Regions from separate parts of the Phenylobacterium sp. FG114 genome, predicted to be linked through region 2. Evidence: predicted binding sites of a transcription regulator. Region 2 holds the regulator's gene; each other region holds the start of a gene.

The links. The regulator LexA, encoded in region 2, represses DNA repair genes until DNA is damaged. The targets are predictions, from matches to a motif close to ATGTTCNCNANNTGTTCT.
Region 1: recA (recombinase RecA) is a predicted target of LexA. The motif match lies at 4,456-4,473, and genes of this name have one in related genera.
Region 3: uvrA (excinuclease ABC subunit UvrA) is a predicted target of LexA. The motif match lies at 3,065-3,082, and genes of this name have one in related genera.

What each region holds. Positions count from the first base shown of each region.
Region 1 is NZ_JBMDKU010000013.1:120,952-126,755, reverse strand. It holds gene ACODSY_RS20280 (efflux transporter outer membrane subunit) at 1-719, opposite strand, end outside; gene ACODSY_RS20275 (DHA2 family efflux MFS transporter permease subunit) at 703-2,238, opposite strand; gene ACODSY_RS20270 (HlyD family secretion protein) at 2,251-3,315, opposite strand; gene ACODSY_RS20265 (LysR family transcriptional regulator) at 3,463-4,407, shown strand; gene recA (recombinase RecA) at 4,562-5,644, shown strand.
Region 2 is NZ_JBMDKU010000004.1:176,219-182,022, forward strand. It holds gene ACODSY_RS08400 (RNA polymerase sigma factor) at 1-510, opposite strand, end outside; gene lexA (transcriptional repressor LexA) at 779-1,468, opposite strand; gene trpC (indole-3-glycerol phosphate synthase TrpC) at 1,625-2,404, opposite strand; gene trpD (anthranilate phosphoribosyltransferase) at 2,401-3,414, opposite strand; gene ACODSY_RS08420 (anthranilate synthase component II) at 3,425-4,015, opposite strand; gene ACODSY_RS08425 (hypothetical protein) at 4,067-4,270, shown strand; gene ACODSY_RS08430 (hypothetical protein) at 4,267-4,488, opposite strand; gene ACODSY_RS08435 (hypothetical protein) at 4,852-5,061, opposite strand; gene ACODSY_RS08440 (hypothetical protein) at 5,063-5,341, opposite strand; gene ACODSY_RS08445 (hypothetical protein) at 5,359-5,571, opposite strand; gene ACODSY_RS08450 (hypothetical protein) at 5,568-5,750, opposite strand; gene ACODSY_RS08455 (cold-shock protein) at 5,766-5,804, opposite strand, start outside.
Region 3 is NZ_JBMDKU010000007.1:217,051-222,854, reverse strand. It holds gene ACODSY_RS14265 (OPT family oligopeptide transporter) at 1-1,551, shown strand, start outside; gene ACODSY_RS14260 (hypothetical protein) at 1,583-1,801, opposite strand; gene ACODSY_RS14255 (hypothetical protein) at 1,810-2,556, opposite strand; gene ACODSY_RS14250 (hypothetical protein) at 2,553-2,933, opposite strand; gene uvrA (excinuclease ABC subunit UvrA) at 3,167-5,804, shown strand, end outside.

The DNA of each region.
Region 1 (5,804 bases), on a different contig from region 2:
TGAGCCTGGGCGCCGGTGGTGGCCGATCGCGCCTCGCCGCCGGCCGCATGCGCCTTGCGCACCATCTCGACCGTCTGCCGATCGCTGTCGATCACCGCCTGCACCGCCGCGAGCTGAGCGCGCAGCCCGGCGACCTTCATGGCCTGCAGGGCGACGTTGCCCGAGAGGCTGAGGTAGGCGGCGTCGGCGTCGCGGGCCGCCTGCTCGGCGCGGGCCTGCGCCTGCTCCGTGCGCCGCCGCGCGCCGCCGAACAGGTCCAGGTCGTAGCTGACGGTCGCACCCACCGAATAGAGGCTGATCGTCGGGCTGGGGAAGCCTGTGAAGCCGAAGGCCTGGGTGTTGATCCGCTCGCGCTGGGCGCTGGCCGTGCCGTCCACCTGCGGCAGCTGCGCGCCGCGCGCGGCGCGGGTCTCGGCCTGGTAGCGCTCGAGGGTCGCCTTGGCCTCGGCGACCGACGGGCTGTCGCTGAGGGCGAGCCGGATGGTCTGGTCCAGTTCCGGCGAGCCGAACGCCTGCCACCACGGGCCCGCCACACGCGCTTCGGGATCGAGCCGCACGCCGGGCGCAGCGGCGTCGCCAGCCATGGCGTAACCCTGGGCGGCGGCGTCCTTCGGCCCCTCGGGCGTCTTGAAGTCGGGGCCGACCGTGGTGCAGGCAGCGAGGGTCAGCGCCGAGGCGGCGGCGACGAGAAGCGGGCGGAGTCTATTCGACAGCGGCATGGGAGGGGGCTCCGCCGCCCGCGCGCCGCGGCTTCCGCATCAGGAGCAGCATCGGCATGCAGGCGATGGTGATGACGAACATGAGTTTGAAGTCGTCGATATAGGCGACCATCGTCGCCTGGCGGGTGATCTCGGCGTTGAGGGCGGTCAGGCCGGCCTCGGTCGCGGGGTTGAACATGGGCGGCAGGCCGTCGCGGACCACAGGATCGGTCGGGATGACCTTGCCGGCGAGCGAGGCGTGCATGGTCTGGGTGTTGGAGACCACCAGCGCCTGCATGATCGAGATGCCGACACTGGAGCCCAGGTTCCGGATCAGGGTGTAGACCGCCGACCCCTCGGCCCGCAGCTCGGCCGGGACGGTGGCGAAGGCGAGGGTGGACAGCGGCACGAACAGGAGCCCGATGCCCAGGCCCTGGATGACCCCGGACACGATGAACGGCGTCGGAGACATCGACAGGTCGAAGTGCATCATCTGCCACAGCGCGACGCAGCTGATGGTCAGGCCGGTGAACAGGATCAGGCGGGTGTCCACCCGGCCGACGAGCTGGCCCACGGCGAACATCGCCACGAACGAGCCGATGCCGCGCGGCATGCTGACCAGGCCCGACAGCAGCACCGGATAGCCCAGCAGCACCTGCATCATCGGCGGCAGCAGCGCCATGGTCGAGAACAGCAGGATGCCGATGAAGAAGCCGAAGACGCTGGCGGTGACGAAGTTGCGGTCGGCCAGCAGTCGGCGGTCGAAGAAGGGATGCTCGGCCGTGACGGTGTGGGCGATGAACACCCACAGGCCGATGATCGCCAGGACCGTCTCGGTCCAGATCTCCGGCGACGAGAACCAATCCTCGCCCGGGCCCCGGTCCAGCACCAGCTGGAAGGCGCCGACGAAGAGGGTCAGCATCGCGAAGCCCAGGAAGTCGAACCGCCGCGCGGCCTCCAGCCGGTCCTTCGAGATGAAGAGGAACACGCCCAGGAAGGCCAGGATCCCGATCGGCAGGTTGATGTAAAAGCACCACCGCCAGGAGAAGTTCTCCGTCAGGTAGCCGCCCAGCGCCGGGCCCAGGATCGGCCCGAGGATCGCGCCGGCCCCCCAGATGGCCATGGCCTGGCCGTGCTTCTCGGGCGGGTTGATGTCGAGCAGCACCGCCTGGCTCAGCGGGATCAGCGAGGCGCCGAACACGCCCTGCAGCAGTCGGAACAGCACCAGCTCGGGGAGGCTCGTGGCGATGCCGCACAGCATCGAGGCCACGACGAAGCCGGCGATGGAGATCAGGAACAGGGTCTTGCGGCCGAACCGAGTGGCCAGCCAGCCGGTCAGCGGCGTCATGATCGCCGCCGAGACGATGTAGGAGGTCAGCACCCAGCCGATCTGTTCCGGCCCCGCCGAGACGCTGCCCTGGATATGCGGCAGGGCCACGTTGGCGATCGTCGTGTCGAGCGAGTTCATCACCGTCGCCAGCATGATGGCGATGGTGATCGGCCAGCGGTTGGCCGCGTCGTGCTGGGGGTTCTCGCTCACGGCCGGACGGCCCTACCGCGCCTGGCCGGCGGCGCGGACGTCGACGGTCACATTGGCGGACAGGCCGGCGCGGGCGGCCATCTCGGGCGGGGGCTTGTCGAAGGTGATGCGCACCGGCAGGCGCTGGGTCACCTTCACCCAGTTGCCCGTGGCGTTCTGGGCGGGCAGGGCCGAGAAGGCCGAGCCCGCACCGGGGGCGAAGCTGGCCACGTGGCCCTTCAGCTTGGCGTCGGGATAAGCGTCGACCTCGATCTCCACCGGCTGGCCAACCCTCATGTGCGCGAGCTGGTCTTCCTTGAAGTTCGCCTCGACCCACGGCTGGCCCGACAAGAGCCAGAACGCCGTCTGCGAGGCGTTGAGCCGGACGCCGACCGGCATCTGGTCCACCCGCGCCACGACGCCGTCCGCCGGAGCGACCACGGTGGTGTAGGACACGTCCAGCCGGGCGCGCTCCAGCTGGGCGCGGGCCTGCTGCACGGCCGGCGCGCGGGCGCCGATGTTCGGGTCGCCGCCCAGGGCGGCCAGGGCCACGGCCTGCTGTTCCCTGGCGGCCTTGAGCTGGTCCCGCGCCTGGCTGGCGGCGTGAACGGCCTGGTCCACCTGCTGGCGAGAGGCGACGCCGGCCGCGGCCAGCTCGCGCTGCCGCTGGGCCTCGCGGGCGGTGTAGCTCACGCTCTCCTGTGCGGCGGCCACATTGGCGCTCTCGCGCTGATAGGCGGCGCGCTGCTGGCTGACGTTCAGCTCGGCCACCGCCACCTCGGCCTGGGCCGCCGACAGGTTCGCCTGGACGTCGCGCGGGTCGAGGCGGAAGAGCACCTGGCCCTTCTTCACCGCCTGGTTCTCGTGGACGTAGATCTCGACCACCCGCCCGGCGATGGACGGCGCCACCGCGGTCTTGGCGATCTGCACATAGGCGTTGTCGGTGGACTCGGTGCGCCCGCCTGTCAGGACGAAATAGGCCACGATCGCCAGGATGATGGCCGGGCCGCCCAGGATCAGCGGCCAGCGCCAGCGGCGCAGGCCCGACGGCCTGGCGGGTTTCAAATCATGCGCGGCGTTCGCCGTTGGGTCGCTCACGTCCCGGGCCCCTAGGTGTCGATGTCCAGATTGGGCGGGAAGCGCGCGGCCCGCGGCCGTGGGGGCTCCCGTCGTCTGCGGCTCAGATAGTGAGCGCCTGGCAATGAGCAAAATGGTATGTTGTCACGCACAATATGAATCAAATGCATGTCGGCCCCTGATCTGAACCTGCTGCGCATCTTCGACGCCCTGCTCGAGGAACGCAGTGTCACACGCGCCGGCCTGCGGCTGAACCTGTCGCAGTCCGCCGTCAGCCACGCGCTGAACCGGCTTCGGCACATGCTCAACGACGAGCTGTTCATCCGGGGTCCATCCGGCATGCGCCCGACGCCGCGCGCCCTCGAGCTGGCGGAGGCCGTGCATGGCCCGCTGGCCCAGCTTCAGGCCGCGCTGACGCCGACGGGGTTCGATCCCGCGGTGAGCCAGCGACGGTTCAACCTCGTCGCCGGGGCTTATGGCGCAGCGGTGCTGGCTCCGCTGCTGGTGGGCCGGTTGGCCGAGCTCGCGCCCCGCGCCGAACTCGTGGTCACCGGCTATGCCGGCGGGCTGCTCGACCTCCTCGACACCCGCAGCGCCGACTTCGCGGTGGCCGGCGTCATCTCCGCCCCGGACCGCTTCGGCTTCGATCCGCTGGTGGTCGAGGACCTGGCCTGGGCGGTGAGCCCTCGCGCGCCGCTGGCCCAACTGAAGCGCGTGACCCTGGCCGACCTCGCCGCCACCGCCCACATCGCCATCGCGCGGCAGGCGGCGGTGGAGGAGGCGGCCGCGCGGGGCCTGGTTTCCCGCGCCAGCTGGGAAGACGAGGGCGCCTTCGGGCGGGCGCTGGCCGAGGCGGGCCTGGACCGCCGCGTCGCCGTCACGGTGCCCGACACCTCGACCGCGCTCGCCGTCGCCAGCCGCTCCGAAATGGCGGCGCTGGTCCCCCGCCGCCTGGCCGCGGCCTGGGCGGCGGCGGGCCTGCTCAAGCTGATCCCGCCGCCCTACGAGTCGCCGCCCGTGCAGATCGGCGTGCTGTTCCGCCGGGATCGTCTGCAGGAACCCCACGTCGCCTGGTTCCGCAACCTCATGCTGGAGGTGGCCGGCGAACTCTGAGGCGGCGCGGCCGGTGGATCTACGTCAAATGCGGACGCGCATCGAAAAAGAACGTATTGCGAACCCGGAACGAAAGCGGTACGCCTAAGTCATCGGATGAGTCCGGTGGTTGGACCCGTCCTCTGGCGGAATCGTGGGATAGAAGGGCTCGTTCATGTCGCAATCGGCGTTGAGGCTCGTGGGAAAAGAAGACGGTGAAAAGCAGCGCGCTCTGGAAGCGGCGCTGACACAGATCGACCGGGCCTTTGGCAAGGGCTCGGTCATGCGCCTCGGCGAAAAGGGCAAGGTCGAGATCGAGTCCTACTCGACCGGCTCGCTCGGCCTCGACCTGGCGCTGGGCATCGGCGGTCTGCCCAAGGGGCGGATCGTGGAGGTCTACGGGCCGGAATCGTCGGGCAAGACGACGCTCGCCCTGCACGTGGTCGCCGAGGTTCAGAAGGCGGGCGGAACCGCGGCCTTCGTTGACGCCGAGCATGCGCTCGATCCCGGCTACGCCCACAAGCTGGGCGTGAACCTGGACGACCTTCTGGTCGCCCAGCCTGACACGGGCGAGCAGGCGCTGGAGATCACCGACACCCTGGTGCGCTCGAATGCGGTGGACGTGATCGTGATCGACTCGGTGGCCGCCCTGACGCCGCGCGCCGAGATCGAGGGCGAGATGGGCGACAGCCTGCCCGGCCTCCAGGCCCGCCTGATGAGCCAGGCGCTGCGCAAGCTGACCGCCTCGATCTCCAAGGCCAAGACCCTGGTGATCTTCATCAACCAGATCCGCATGAAGATCGGCGTGATGTACGGCTCGCCCGAGACGACCACGGGCGGCAATGCGCTGAAGTTCTACGCTTCGGTGCGTCTCGACATCCGCCGCACCGGCTCGGTGAAGCAGCGCGACGAGATCGTCGGCAACAACGTTCGCGTGAAGGTGGTGAAGAACAAGGTGGCCCCGCCGTTCCGCGAGGTCGAGTTCGACATCATGTACGGCGAGGGCATCTCCAAGCTGGGCGAGATCATCGACCTGGGCGTGAAGGCGGGGGTGATCGACAAGTCGGGCTCCTGGTTCTCCTGGAACAGCCAGCGCATTGGCCAGGGCCGCGACAATGTCCGTGAATTCCTGAAGCAGAACCCGGACATCGCCGGTCAGATCGAGAAGCAGGTCCGCGGCGCCAAGGACGCGGTCGAGGAACAGCTCCTGGTGGGTCCCGCCGAAGGCGAGGGCGACGAGGAGGACGGCTCCCTCTAGGGGCGCCTGAGCGGCTCACGCCCGGGGCGGACCTTCTCCGCCAGAACCGGGTCCGTCCCGACGAGCCACCCACAGCGTGGCCGCCGGCGATCCTTTAGAGGCTGGACGCCCGGGGCCGCCCCCCGGGCGTCCTTTCCGTTTGGAAGCCGGGCCGAGGTTT
Region 2 (5,804 bases):
CTTGGCGGTCTCCACGGCAACGCCGGTGATCTGGGCGATCTCCTCCAGCGACAGGCCAGCGTCGGCGAACATGATGAAGGCTCCCCGCTGTTCGGGCGGCAGCGCGTCGACGGCGGCGACGATCTCCTGCGCCAGTTCGCGCGACTGGACCTGCTCCAGGGGCGTCTGGCCCGGGTCGGAAACGCTCATGGCCGCATCCTCCCGAAACGCCGCGAGAAGGGCGACCTTCTGGCGCCGAAAGTGATCCCACACCTTGCGGCGCGCGATGGTGAAGAGCCATGCGGGGAAGCTCGACTTGCCGGGATCGAAAGCGCCGGCGTTCCTCGCTATCGCGATCCAGGTCTCCTGGTGGAGGTCCTCAGCCGCATCACCATGCGCGGCGCCCAGCAGGCGGCGGATGAAGCGGAAGCAGGCTCGGTCATGCCGGTCGTAGAGCTGGCCGAACGCGAGCGGATCGCCGGCGGCGTGCCGACATAGCAGCGCAGCGTCGTCTCCGGCGTCCGTCTCCATCAAGGCCAAGCCTAGCGTTTGCACGGTCGGGCGCGAAGGCTAAGGCAAGCCTGGCGGATTCGGCACATAGCCGCCCCCGGCGGGAAATGGCAGGGGCCGGCGCCCCTCGTACGCTGGGCGCCGCAGCGCCAGCATCATCGTCTTCGTCGTCATGCGCGCCTCCTGGGCCTTGCATGACGCTCTACGCAGCATCCCCGCGGACGGGGTTGGACGCGTCGGATCTTTCTGCAGCACCCGCCGCGATCGTGTCGCGGCGGCGCGCCATTCCCTAGTGGTAGCGGCGGATGAGGCCGACCAGCTTGCCCTGCACCGAGACGCGGTCGGGGCCGAAGATGCGGGTTTCGTAGGAGGGGTTGGCGGCCTCCAGGGCGATGGATGCGCCCTTCTTGCGCAGGCGCTTCAGGGTGGCCTCTTCGCCATCGACCAGGGCCACGACGATGTCGCCGGAGACCGCGCTGTCGGTGCGGCGGATGACCACGAAGTCGCCGTCCAGGATGCCGGCGTTGATCATGGAGTCGCCGGCGATCTCGAGGACGAAGTGTTCCCCCGCGCCCAGGATGGTCTCGGGCACCGGGATCCGGTCGCGCTCCTGCTGGATCGCCTCGATGGGCGTACCGGCGGCGATGCGGCCCAGGATCGGCAGCTCGCGGGTGTCGTTGGCGGCGGCGGGGACAGCCGTCCCGGCCTCGACGAACTGGGGCTTGAACGGAGCGCGGCCCTTGGGCGGCGCCGCCGCGGTGGCCTGCTGCGGCAGCTTCACCACTTCGAGGGCGCGGGCCCGATGGGGCAGCCGGCGCAGGAATCCCCGCTCCTCCAGCGCCGTGATCAGCCGGTGGATGCCGGACTTGGACGCCAGGTCCAGAGCTTCCTTCATTTCGTCGAACGACGGCGAGACGCCCGTTTCCTTGATCCGTTCGTGAATGAACATGAGAAGTTCATGTTGCTTGCGCGTGAGCATTGCGGGGCCTCGAAGAACAAATCACAAACGTCTGTGGATGTTCTCCAGGTGTTCCGCATTAATGTCAAGTTACAGGGTTGCCGCGCGGAAAACGGAACAAATCCAATCCGATAGGGAATGGCGGTTACGGTTGCGGCGACTCGGTGAGTCGGATCGTTAAGCGCCGAGGAGGGCTCGGGTGGCGCCCGCCACGTCGTCCTGGCGCATAAGGCTCTCGCCGACGAGCATCGCCTTGGCGCCGGAGCGCTCAAGGCGGGCGGCGTCGGCGGCGCTGAAGAGGCCGCTTTCGGTCACCAGCAGCGCGCCAACGGGCGCGCTGGCAGCCAGCCTTTCAGTAATCGCCAAGTCGACCGTAAAGGTTCGGAGGTCGCGATTGTTGACGCCCACCAGGTCGGCGCCCAACGCGCCGGCCCGGGCCATCTCGGCCTCGTCGTGCACCTCGACGAGGGCGTCCATGCCCAGGCGGTGGGCCTCGGACATCAGGTCCGCGGCGAGGGCGTCGTCGACCATAGCCAGGATCACCAGGATGGCGTCGGCGCCCAGCGCCCGGCTCTCGGCCACCTGCCAGGCGTCGACCAGGAAGTCCTTGCGGATACAGGGCAGCGAGACGGCGTCGCGGGCGGCGGTCAGGAAGCTGTCCGCGCCCTGGAAGCTAGGCGCATCGGTTAGAACCGACAGGCAGGCCGCCCCACCGGCCTCATAGGCGCGGGCGAGCGCCGGCGGATCGAAGTCGGCCCGGATGAGGCCTTTCGACGGGGACGCCTTCTTGATCTCGGCGATCAGGGCCAGGCGGCCGGGCGCATGCGCGCGCTCCAGGGCGGCGCGGAAGCCTCGGGGCGGGGAGGCCGCGTCGGTGGCCACAGCCGGGCGCGCGGCCTTCCGGACGGCCACGTCCTCGCGCTTGTAGGCGGCGATCCGGTCGAGGATGTCGCTCATGGGCTGGTGATCTGGACCAGCTTGTCCAGCGCAGCCTGGGCGCGGCCGTCGTCGATGACCTGGCCGGCCAATTCGACGCCCTCGCGCAAGGTCTCGACCCGGTCGCCCACCAGGAAGGCCGCAGCGGCGTTGAGGAGGACGATGTCGCGATAGGCGCCGGGTTGGCCCTTGAGCAGGCTGCGCAAGGCCTCGGCGTTCTGGGCGGGCGTACCCCCCGTGAGATCGGCCAGCGCCGCGCGCTTCAGGCCGACGGCCTCGGGGGTGACGGTGAACAGGCGCACCTGCCCCTCGCGGAACTCGGCGACGCTGGTCTCGCCCGTGGTGCACATCTCGTCCATGCCGCCGCCGTGGACCACCCAGGCCCGTTCCGAGCCCAGGGCGCCCAGCACCTGGGCCAGCGGCGCCACCCAGCGCTCGGCGAAGACGCCCACGACCTGACGCCTGGCGCCCGCCGGATTGGTCAGCGGGCCGAGCAGGTTGAAGATGGTGCGGAAGCCCAGCTCCTGGCGGATCGGCGAGACGTGCCGCATCGCGCCGTTGTGGGCCGGGGCGTAGAGGAAGCAGATGTTGGCCTCGTCCAGCGCCTTGAGCTGGCGTTCCGCGCCGGGGTCGATGGCCACGCCCAGCTCCGACAGCACGTCGGCGCCGCCAGACTTGGACGACAGCGCGCGGTTGCCGTGTTTGGCCACCTTCAGCCCACCGCCCGCGGCCACGAAGCCCACGGCGGTCGAAATGTTGAGCGTGTGCAGGCCGTCGCCGCCGGTGCCGCAGACGTCGATCGTGGGGTAGGGCGGTTCGAGGTGGATCGCGGCGCGGCGCATCGAGCGCGCGCAGGCGGTGATCTCGCCCAGGGTTTCGCCGCGCATGCGCATGGCGGTGAGCGCGGCGCCCACCTGGGCTGGCGTGGGCTCGCCACGCAGGCAGGCGGCGAAGAATTCGCCGGCGTCGTCCTCCGACAGCGTGCCGCCGTCGGCGAGGCGCGAGAGAAGCGGCTTGAAGGCGTCGGACATGCGGCTGGGCTTAGACCTGGGCCAGCCGCTTCACGCCGGCCAGGTCCATGAAGTTGGCCAGCAGTTCGTGGCCGCATTCCGTGGCGATGGATTCCGGGTGGAACTGCACGCCGTGGATCGGACGCGTCCGATGCTGAATTCCCATGATCTCGCCGTCCTCGGTCCGGGCCGTGACCTCCAGCACCTGCGGCAGATCGTCCTTTTCCACGGAAAGGCTATGATAGCGCGTCGCCGTGAACGGGTTTTTCAGTCCTGCGAAGACACCCCTATCGGTGTGATGGATAAGACTGGTCTTCCCATGCATGAGGGCGCGCGCGCGGACGACTTCGCCGCCGAACGCCTGTCCGATCGCCTGATGGCCGAGGCAGACGCCGAGAACTGGCAGGGATTCCGGCGCATGGCCGATGATACCGAGGCAGATTCCGGCTTCATTTGGCGTACACGGCCCGGGCGACAGCAGCACGGCTTCGGGGCGCAGGCCCAGCGCGTCCTCGACGGAGATCGCATCGTTGCGATGGACAACCGTCTCCGCCCCCAACTCGTTCAGGTAATGGACGAGGTTGTAGGTGAAGCTGTCGTAGTTATCGATCACCAGGATCATGGGCGTTCCATAGGCTTTGCCGCGGCGCACGCCAAGCGGGATGCTGGGCGCATGTCGATGAACGATTCGGCCCTCGACGCTTCGGAAGTGGCGCGCGCGCGCACGCTTCTCAAGACGCCCGTGCGCAGGGACCCCATGTGGCCCGCGCTGGTCGCCGCGACGGCCTTGGCCGTGACGTCGGTGATCTTCGCGACGGTGATGGTGCTGGCGCCCCCGGTTCAGACCGAGCACACGGCCCAGGGCGCCCCGGGTTAGGCGCTTGGCGCGGCGGCCGACAGACGCTCGTTCGCCATGTCCTGGCGGCGAAGACGCTGAGCCTCGCGCACATCTTCCGCCGCGGCGAGATCGGTCCAGACCTGAGCGGCGCGGTCGTGCTTTGCGCGCACATGACCCAAGGACGCCGCGGCGCCTGCGAGCGCTTCGGAGGCGGCCTTCGCGCGGTAATCGGCGGCCTTGGTTGCGTACTCGGACATCTGACCTCCAGAAATGATTCAGCCAAATATATGGGGACTGACCGTAATATCCTCAACCTCTGTCGTAAAAACAGCGGGAGTTGCCGTCATATATTCGCGCCACTTTCTGGCGCGATTCACAGCTGGAGCGATGGTCGTTCGCGCCAGAATTATCCCTTCGGCATCGTCTTCGCATCATGGATTACCGGCGTCGTCCGTGATTCTGGCCGACGAATATTTTCCCGGAGACGACTGAGATGGTCAAAGGTCACAAGCGGTCGAAGGAGGAAGTCGGCAAGCCCAGGCGGCCCGCCCCTAAGCCGCCGGAGCGGGTCCGCAGCGCCCTCTCCGGAGCGCTTGAGAAGAAATGAGGGCGCGCAGCCCTCAGGCGGGGCGGCCGAACGTCGTGTCGAGACGTACGAGATAGGCTGACCCGGCCCGCGTAATGTCCCAGCCCTGGCGCGTCCGGGCAGCGAACCCGAGATCGGTCAGGCGCCGCGCGGCCGCGATCTTGAGGAAGGGTCTATCCTCTCCGTCGCGGCGGATCGCCAGCTGTCGAAGGGTCTGCAGTTCACCGCCGGAGAGGTCCTGCATCCTACACCCGCAGCTCGACGAAGACTTCGCCGTCGCCCTTGGTGTGCCCCACCATGGTGATCCGGTATTCCCCGCCGGTGTCGAGCGTGAGCACGCCGGCCCCGGCGCGGAAGGCCTCTAGCGCGCCGTCCGCGTCGAGGACGAACGAGCCCCGCAGGCGGCCCTGGCCCAGCCGTAACCGCACGGGGTCGCCCTCGATCGCATACTGCACGACGCCCTCGTGGCCGCTGAAGCGGACGCGTCCTGCGCCCTCCACGAGTTCCGGCTTCTTTCGGATCATGCGGGCTGTCCTTGCTGCTAGAAAATGGTGGAGGAGACGCCCCAGAGCCGGGCGTTGATCGCGTCGGCCAATTGACGCGCGTCGTCGGCGGAAACCCCCGGCTTGAGGTCGAGGGTGAATAGCGAGTTGCTGAACGAGGAGACGCCGCCCTCGAACGGTTCGAACGCCAAATAGGGCGAGCCGTCCGCGGCGATCTGCAAGGTGCAGCGGTGGCGTTGGTCGGAGCTCACTGCAAGATGCTCCGGTCGCCCTCGAAGCGGCGACGGTTCAGCCGCTCCGCGAGTTCATCGGCGTCGACCCATGACAGGCCCGACTGGGCGGCGCCGGTGAGGACAACGGCGTGCCCCGTCCAGCGATCGAAGACGGTCCAGCCCTGGCTGTCGCGACGGGTGTCGTATTGAACGCTCAACGCTTGCGCCTGGCTTTAGGCGACCTGGAGCTGACTGGCCGCGAGCTTACCGCT
Region 3 (5,804 bases), on a different contig from region 2:
GAGGTGCTGAAGGTGGGTTCGGGCGTGCGCGGCGAGAACCCCGAGACCGAGGCCGACGGCCGCCGCGGCCTGATGGCCATCGTGCTGGGCGCCGCCGGGTCGGCGCTTTACGCGGCGGCGGTCGGGACCCGCGCCTTCGCCGGAGAGGTCGCGACCTATTTCCGGGTCGGCGCGGGCGCCACGGGTTTCGGCGCCTCGATGTCGCTGGCCCTGTTCGGCGCCGGCCACCTGATGGGTGTGGCCGTGGGGATGGCGATGCTGGCCGGCGTGGTCATCGCGTGGGGGATCGCGGTGCCGGTCCTGACCGTGATGTATCCCGACGCGGCGGCCTCGGCGGCCGACGCCGCGGGGGCGATCTGGACCTCGAAGGTCCGGTTCATCGGCGCCGGCGCCATCGGCATTTCGGCGATCTGGACACTGGCCAAGCTGGCGGCCCCCGTCTGGAACGGCATCTCGAGCGCCCTCGCCGCCCAGGCGCAACGCGCCGCGGGCGCCGGTTCGGGCCTCGACCGCACCGAGCAGGACATCCCGATCGGGGTGGTGGCGGGCGTGTCGGCCGTCTGCCTGATCCCCATGGGCCTGCTGATCCACAGCTTCGTCGCGACCGGAGAACTGGCGCCGCTCGCCATCCCGCTCACCCTGGCGGCGCTGGCCTACATCGCGGTCATCGGCTTCGCGATCGCCGGGGTCTGCGGCTACATGGCCGGCCTGATCGGTTCGTCGAACAGCCCGGTGTCCGGCCTGGCGATCCTGGCCGTCCTCGGGGCGTCGCTGATCGTGGCGGCTATCTGCGGCGGCATGGTGCTGGGCGACGCCAAGCCGGCCATCGCCTTCGCCCTGCTGGTGACCGGGGCCTTGCTGGCCGTGGCCGTGGCCGCCAACGACAACCTGCAGGACCTCAAGACCGGCCAGCTCGTCGACGCCACGCCCTGGCGCCAGCAGGCCGCGCTGGTGGTGGGCGTGATCGCGGGATCGGCGATGATCCCAATCATCCTGGACCTGCTCGACCGTTCGAACGGCTTCGCGGGCGCCGCCAATCTGAACGCCATCGCCGACGATCCCCTGCCCGCGCCGCAGGCGACCCTGATCTCGACCATCGCCAAAGGGGTGATCTCGGGGGACCTGGACTGGGGGCTGATCGGAGTCGGCGCGCTGGTCGGCGTCGGACTCATCGTCGTCGACGAGCTGCTGCGGCGGACTAAGAAGTACAGCCTGCCGCCGCTGGGCGTGGGCATGGCGATCTACCTGCCGGCCACGCTGATCCTGCCGGTGGTGGCCGGCGCCGTCGCGGGCTGGCTCTACGACAGGCGGGCGGCGCGGCGCCCCGACGGCGAGGCCGCCAAGCGCCTGGGCGTGCTGGTGGTGTCGGGCCTGATTGTCGGCGAGAGCCTGTTCAACGTCGCGCTGTCGGGCCTGATCGTGGCGACAAACTCCGGCTCGCCGCTGGCCATCGTGCCCGAGGGCTTCCCGCCCGCGCCGGTGCTGGCGATCGTCGGCTATGTGGCGGTCACGGGCGGGCTCTACGCCTGGGCCGCCCGCCGAAGGGCCTAGCCGCTTGGCGGCAGCGACGGCCGGAACCCCGTTAAGCGGGCTCGCGCGTCTCAAGCTCGGCGTCGGTGGCCACCAGCACGAACGGGCGATCGTCGACAGGGCCGTCCCTTGCTTCGGCGCCGGTCCCCTGCAGGTCCGAGTCGTCGGCCGGACCTGCGATCGCGATCCGGTAGCCCTGCTGCAGCAGGCGCCGCCCCTGGTCGGCGGCCGCGGCGGCCGTCGGGTGAAAGCTCACTAAGGTCTGGGTCATTCCCCACCCTATTTGCTGATGGCCGCCAGCGCGTTGGCCAGCGTACCGGGATCGATGAAGTCGATGGCCTGGCCCGCGTTGAGGCGCTCCAGACACTGGGCGCGGGACTGGCCGTTGCAGCGCGCCACGATACTGCCGCGCGCGCCGGCCGCCGCGTCGAGCGCGGCGAGCTTCGGCTGGAATTCCGCATCCGGCAGCCCGCCCAGATAGGTGACGACCTTGCCCCGGAGGGCGGTCGACTGTTCGGCCGCCGCCACCGCCGCGGCGACGCGCTTGGGGTCGTCCAGCAAGGCGGCCAGTTCCCCGGTCGCCGGCGTGGCCGCCGCGCTGTCGGCGGCCTCGCTGGTGGCGACCAACGCCGCGCCGCCCTTCAGCGCCAGCATCTGGGCAGCCAACCCGGTCGCGAAATACTGCGCCACGCCGCCGCTCGCCGTGGCGTTGTTGCCGCTGCCGTTGAACTTGGCCCCGAAGCTGCCCAGGACCGAGTAGGTGTCGAGGCTATCCCCGCGCCGGCCGACCAGGATGCAGGGTGGCAGGTCCGTGGCGGTCATGGAGGCCTGCACCGCGGGGCTCACGGCGCAAGGCTGCAGATTGCCGTTGTCGTCGGCCTTCACATTGGCCACCAGGGGCATGACCACCGCCTCCTGACGCTCGTACCCCACGCTGACCGAAGGCACATTGGAGGCGGTCGTGCCGGCCGTGATGCCGAAGCTCGTATTGGTCGCGAAGATGAGCGTGTTGGAATGACGCGTCATCTGTGCGCAGCCGCTGAAGGCGGCGGCTGCGACGGCAAGGGCGGCGAGGCGCCCGAAAAATTGGCGATGCAAGCTGGTCGCTCCCCGAGTTCAGCGAGAATCCTGGCGGCCTGGGCGGCCTCCACCGTGGACCGAATGATCACAATCAACTGGCACTGGGCCGGGTCGGCAGAGACCTCCTCCGAGCGGCGCCAGCCGACGAATCCGCCAGCGCCCCAGCCGAGGCCCAACACGCGCCGATCGACGGCTCGGATGTCGCCGACCTTTTCGACCGGCTTGGTCTGCATCACTCCCAGCAGATAGCCGGGGCGGTCGTCGCCCGCCTCCACGGCCGCGCACCCTCCCAAGGAGAGCGCGAGCGCCAGGATCGCGAGCATCCGCATCATAGTTAAGCTTATACCTTAGGTCGCGCCCCGACAAGCCACAGCCTTTTGGCGATCCGACAGAGCGGAGACTCTGCTGCCACCATGGTGTCAGCAGCCTACGCGCGCGCATGGTCGCAGGCGCTTTGTTCGCGGTCCGTTCCCGTGTTATCCCTGAGTCCCGTCACCTACATTAGGCGGCCTCGCGAAAGGACCCTTTCGCGGGCTCTCCGTGTTTCCGGGACAGTATGGCCGACCAGCACAACCTCATCCGCGTGCGCGGTGCGCGCGAGCACAATCTCAAGGACGTGAGCGTCGACATTCCGCGCGGCGAACTCGTCGTCATCACCGGGCTGTCCGGCTCCGGCAAGAGCTCGCTCGCCTTCGACACGATCTATGCCGAGGGCCAGCGCCGCTACGTCGAGAGCCTGTCGGCCTATGCGCGACAGTTCCTGGAGCTGATGAGCAAGCCGGACGTGGACCTGATCGAGGGCCTGTCGCCGGCCATCTCGATCGAGCAGAAGACCACCAGCCGCAATCCGCGGTCGACCGTCGGCACGGTCACCGAGATCCACGACTACATGCGCCTGCTGTGGGCGCGGGTGGGCGTGCCCTATTCGCCGGCCACCGGCCTGCCGATCGAGAGCCAGACCATCTCCATGATGGTCGACAAGCTGAATGCGCTGCCGGACGGCACGCGCCTGAACCTGCTGGCCCCCGTCGTGCGCGGCCGCAAGGGCGAGTACCGCAAGGAATTCGCCGAGTGGCAGAAGGCGGGCTTTCAGCGCGTGAAGATCAACGGCGAGCTGATGCTGATCGAGGACGCGCCTGCCCTCGACAAGAAGTTCAAACACGACATCGACATCGTGGTGGACAGGATCGTCACCAAGGCGGGCCAGGAGGCTCGCTACGCCGACAGCCTCGAGACCGCGCTCAAGCTCGCGGACGGGATCGCCGTGGCCGAGTGGGCCGACAAGGACCCGACCGAGAACGAGCCCAGGCGCATGCTGTTCTCCGAGAAGTTCGCCTGCCCGGTCTCCGGCTTCACGATCACCGAGGTCGAGCCGCGGCTGTTCTCGTTCAACAACCCGTACGGCGCCTGCCCGGTGTGCGACGGCCTGGGCGCCAAGCTGGCGTTCGACGCCGACATGGTCGTGCCCGACAAGGACAAGAGCCTGCACAAGGGGGCGATCTCGCCCTGGGCCAAGGGGCCCTCGCCGCTCTACACCCAGACGCTGCAGGCGTTGAGCCGCCACTACGGCTTCTCGATGGACGAGCCGTTCTGGAAGCTTAGCGACCCGGCCAAGAACGTGATCCTGTACGGCTCGGGCGCCGAGAAGATCCGGTTCGTCTACGACGACAACGCCCGCAAATACGAGGTCAACAAGACCTTCGAGGGCGTGCTCCCGAACCTGGAACGCCGCTGGCGCGAGACCGACAGCTCGTGGGTGCGCGAGGAGCTGGGCCGCTACCAGTCCGAGACGCCCTGCCTGGCCTGCGAAGGGTATCGCCTGAAGCCCGAGGCCCTGGCGGTGAAGATCGCCGGGCGGCACATCGGCGAGGCGTCGCGCCTGTCGATCCGCCACGCCCAGGAGTGGTTCGAGGGGCTGGAGGCCCAACTCACCGACAAGCAGATGGAGATCGCCCGGCGGATCCTGAAGGAGATCAACGACCGCCTGCGGTTCCTGGTCAACGTGGGCCTGGACTACCTCAACATGTCCCGCTCGTCGGGCACGCTGAGCGGCGGCGAGAGCCAGCGGATCCGGCTCGCCAGCCAGATCGGCTCGGGCCTGACGGGCGTGCTCTACGTGCTGGACGAGCCCAGCATCGGCCTGCACCAGCGGGACAACACCCGCCTGCTGACCTCGCTGAAGGGGCTGCGCGACCTGGGCAATTCGGTGCTGGTGGTCGAGCATGACGAGGAGGCCATCCTCACCGCCGACCATGTGATCGACATGGGTCCGGCGGCCGGGGTGCACGGCGGCCAGATCATCGCCGAGGGCAAGCCGGCCGACATCATGGCCAACCCCAAGAGCCTGACGGGCCAGTATCTGGTCGGCTCGCGCGAGATCGCGGTCCCAGACGACCGCCGGCCGATCGGCAAGAAGAAGCTGCGCGTGGTCGGGGCCACGGGCAACAACCTGAAGAACGTGACCGCCGAGATCCCGGTGGGCACGTTCACCTGCATCACGGGCGTCAGCGGCGGGGGCAAGTCGACCTTCACCATCGAGACGCTCTACAAGGCGGCCGCGCGTCGGCTGCACAACGCCTCGGACGCGCCGGCCCCGCACGAGCGGATTGAGGGGCTGGAGAACTTCGACAAGGTCATCGACATCGACCAGTCGCCGATCGGCCGCACGCCGCGGTCCAACCCGGCCACCTACACCGGGGCCTTCCAGCCCATCCGCGATTGGTTCGCCGGCCTGCCGGAAGCCAAGGCGCGCGGGTACGGCCCCGGCCGGTTCAGCTTCAACGTCAAGGGCGGCCGCTGCGAGGCCTGCCAGGGCGACGGGCTGATCAAGATCGAGATGCACTTCCTGCCGGACGTGTACGTCACCTGCGACGTCTGCCACGGCCGCCGCTACAACCGCGAGACGCTGGAGATCCTGTTCAAGGGCAAGAGCATCGCCGACACCTTGGACATGACCGTCGAGGAGGCCGCCGAGTTCTTCAAGGCGGTGCCGCCGATCCGCGACAAGATGGAGACGCTGAAGCGCGTCGGCCTGGGCTACGTGAAGGTCGGCCAGCAGGCGACCACCCTCTCGGGCGGCGAGGCGCAGCGGGTGAAGCTGTCGAAGGAGCTGTCGCGGCGGGCGACCGGCAAGACGCTGTACATCCTGGACGAACCCACCACCGGCCTGCACTTCGAGGACGTGAAGAAGCTGC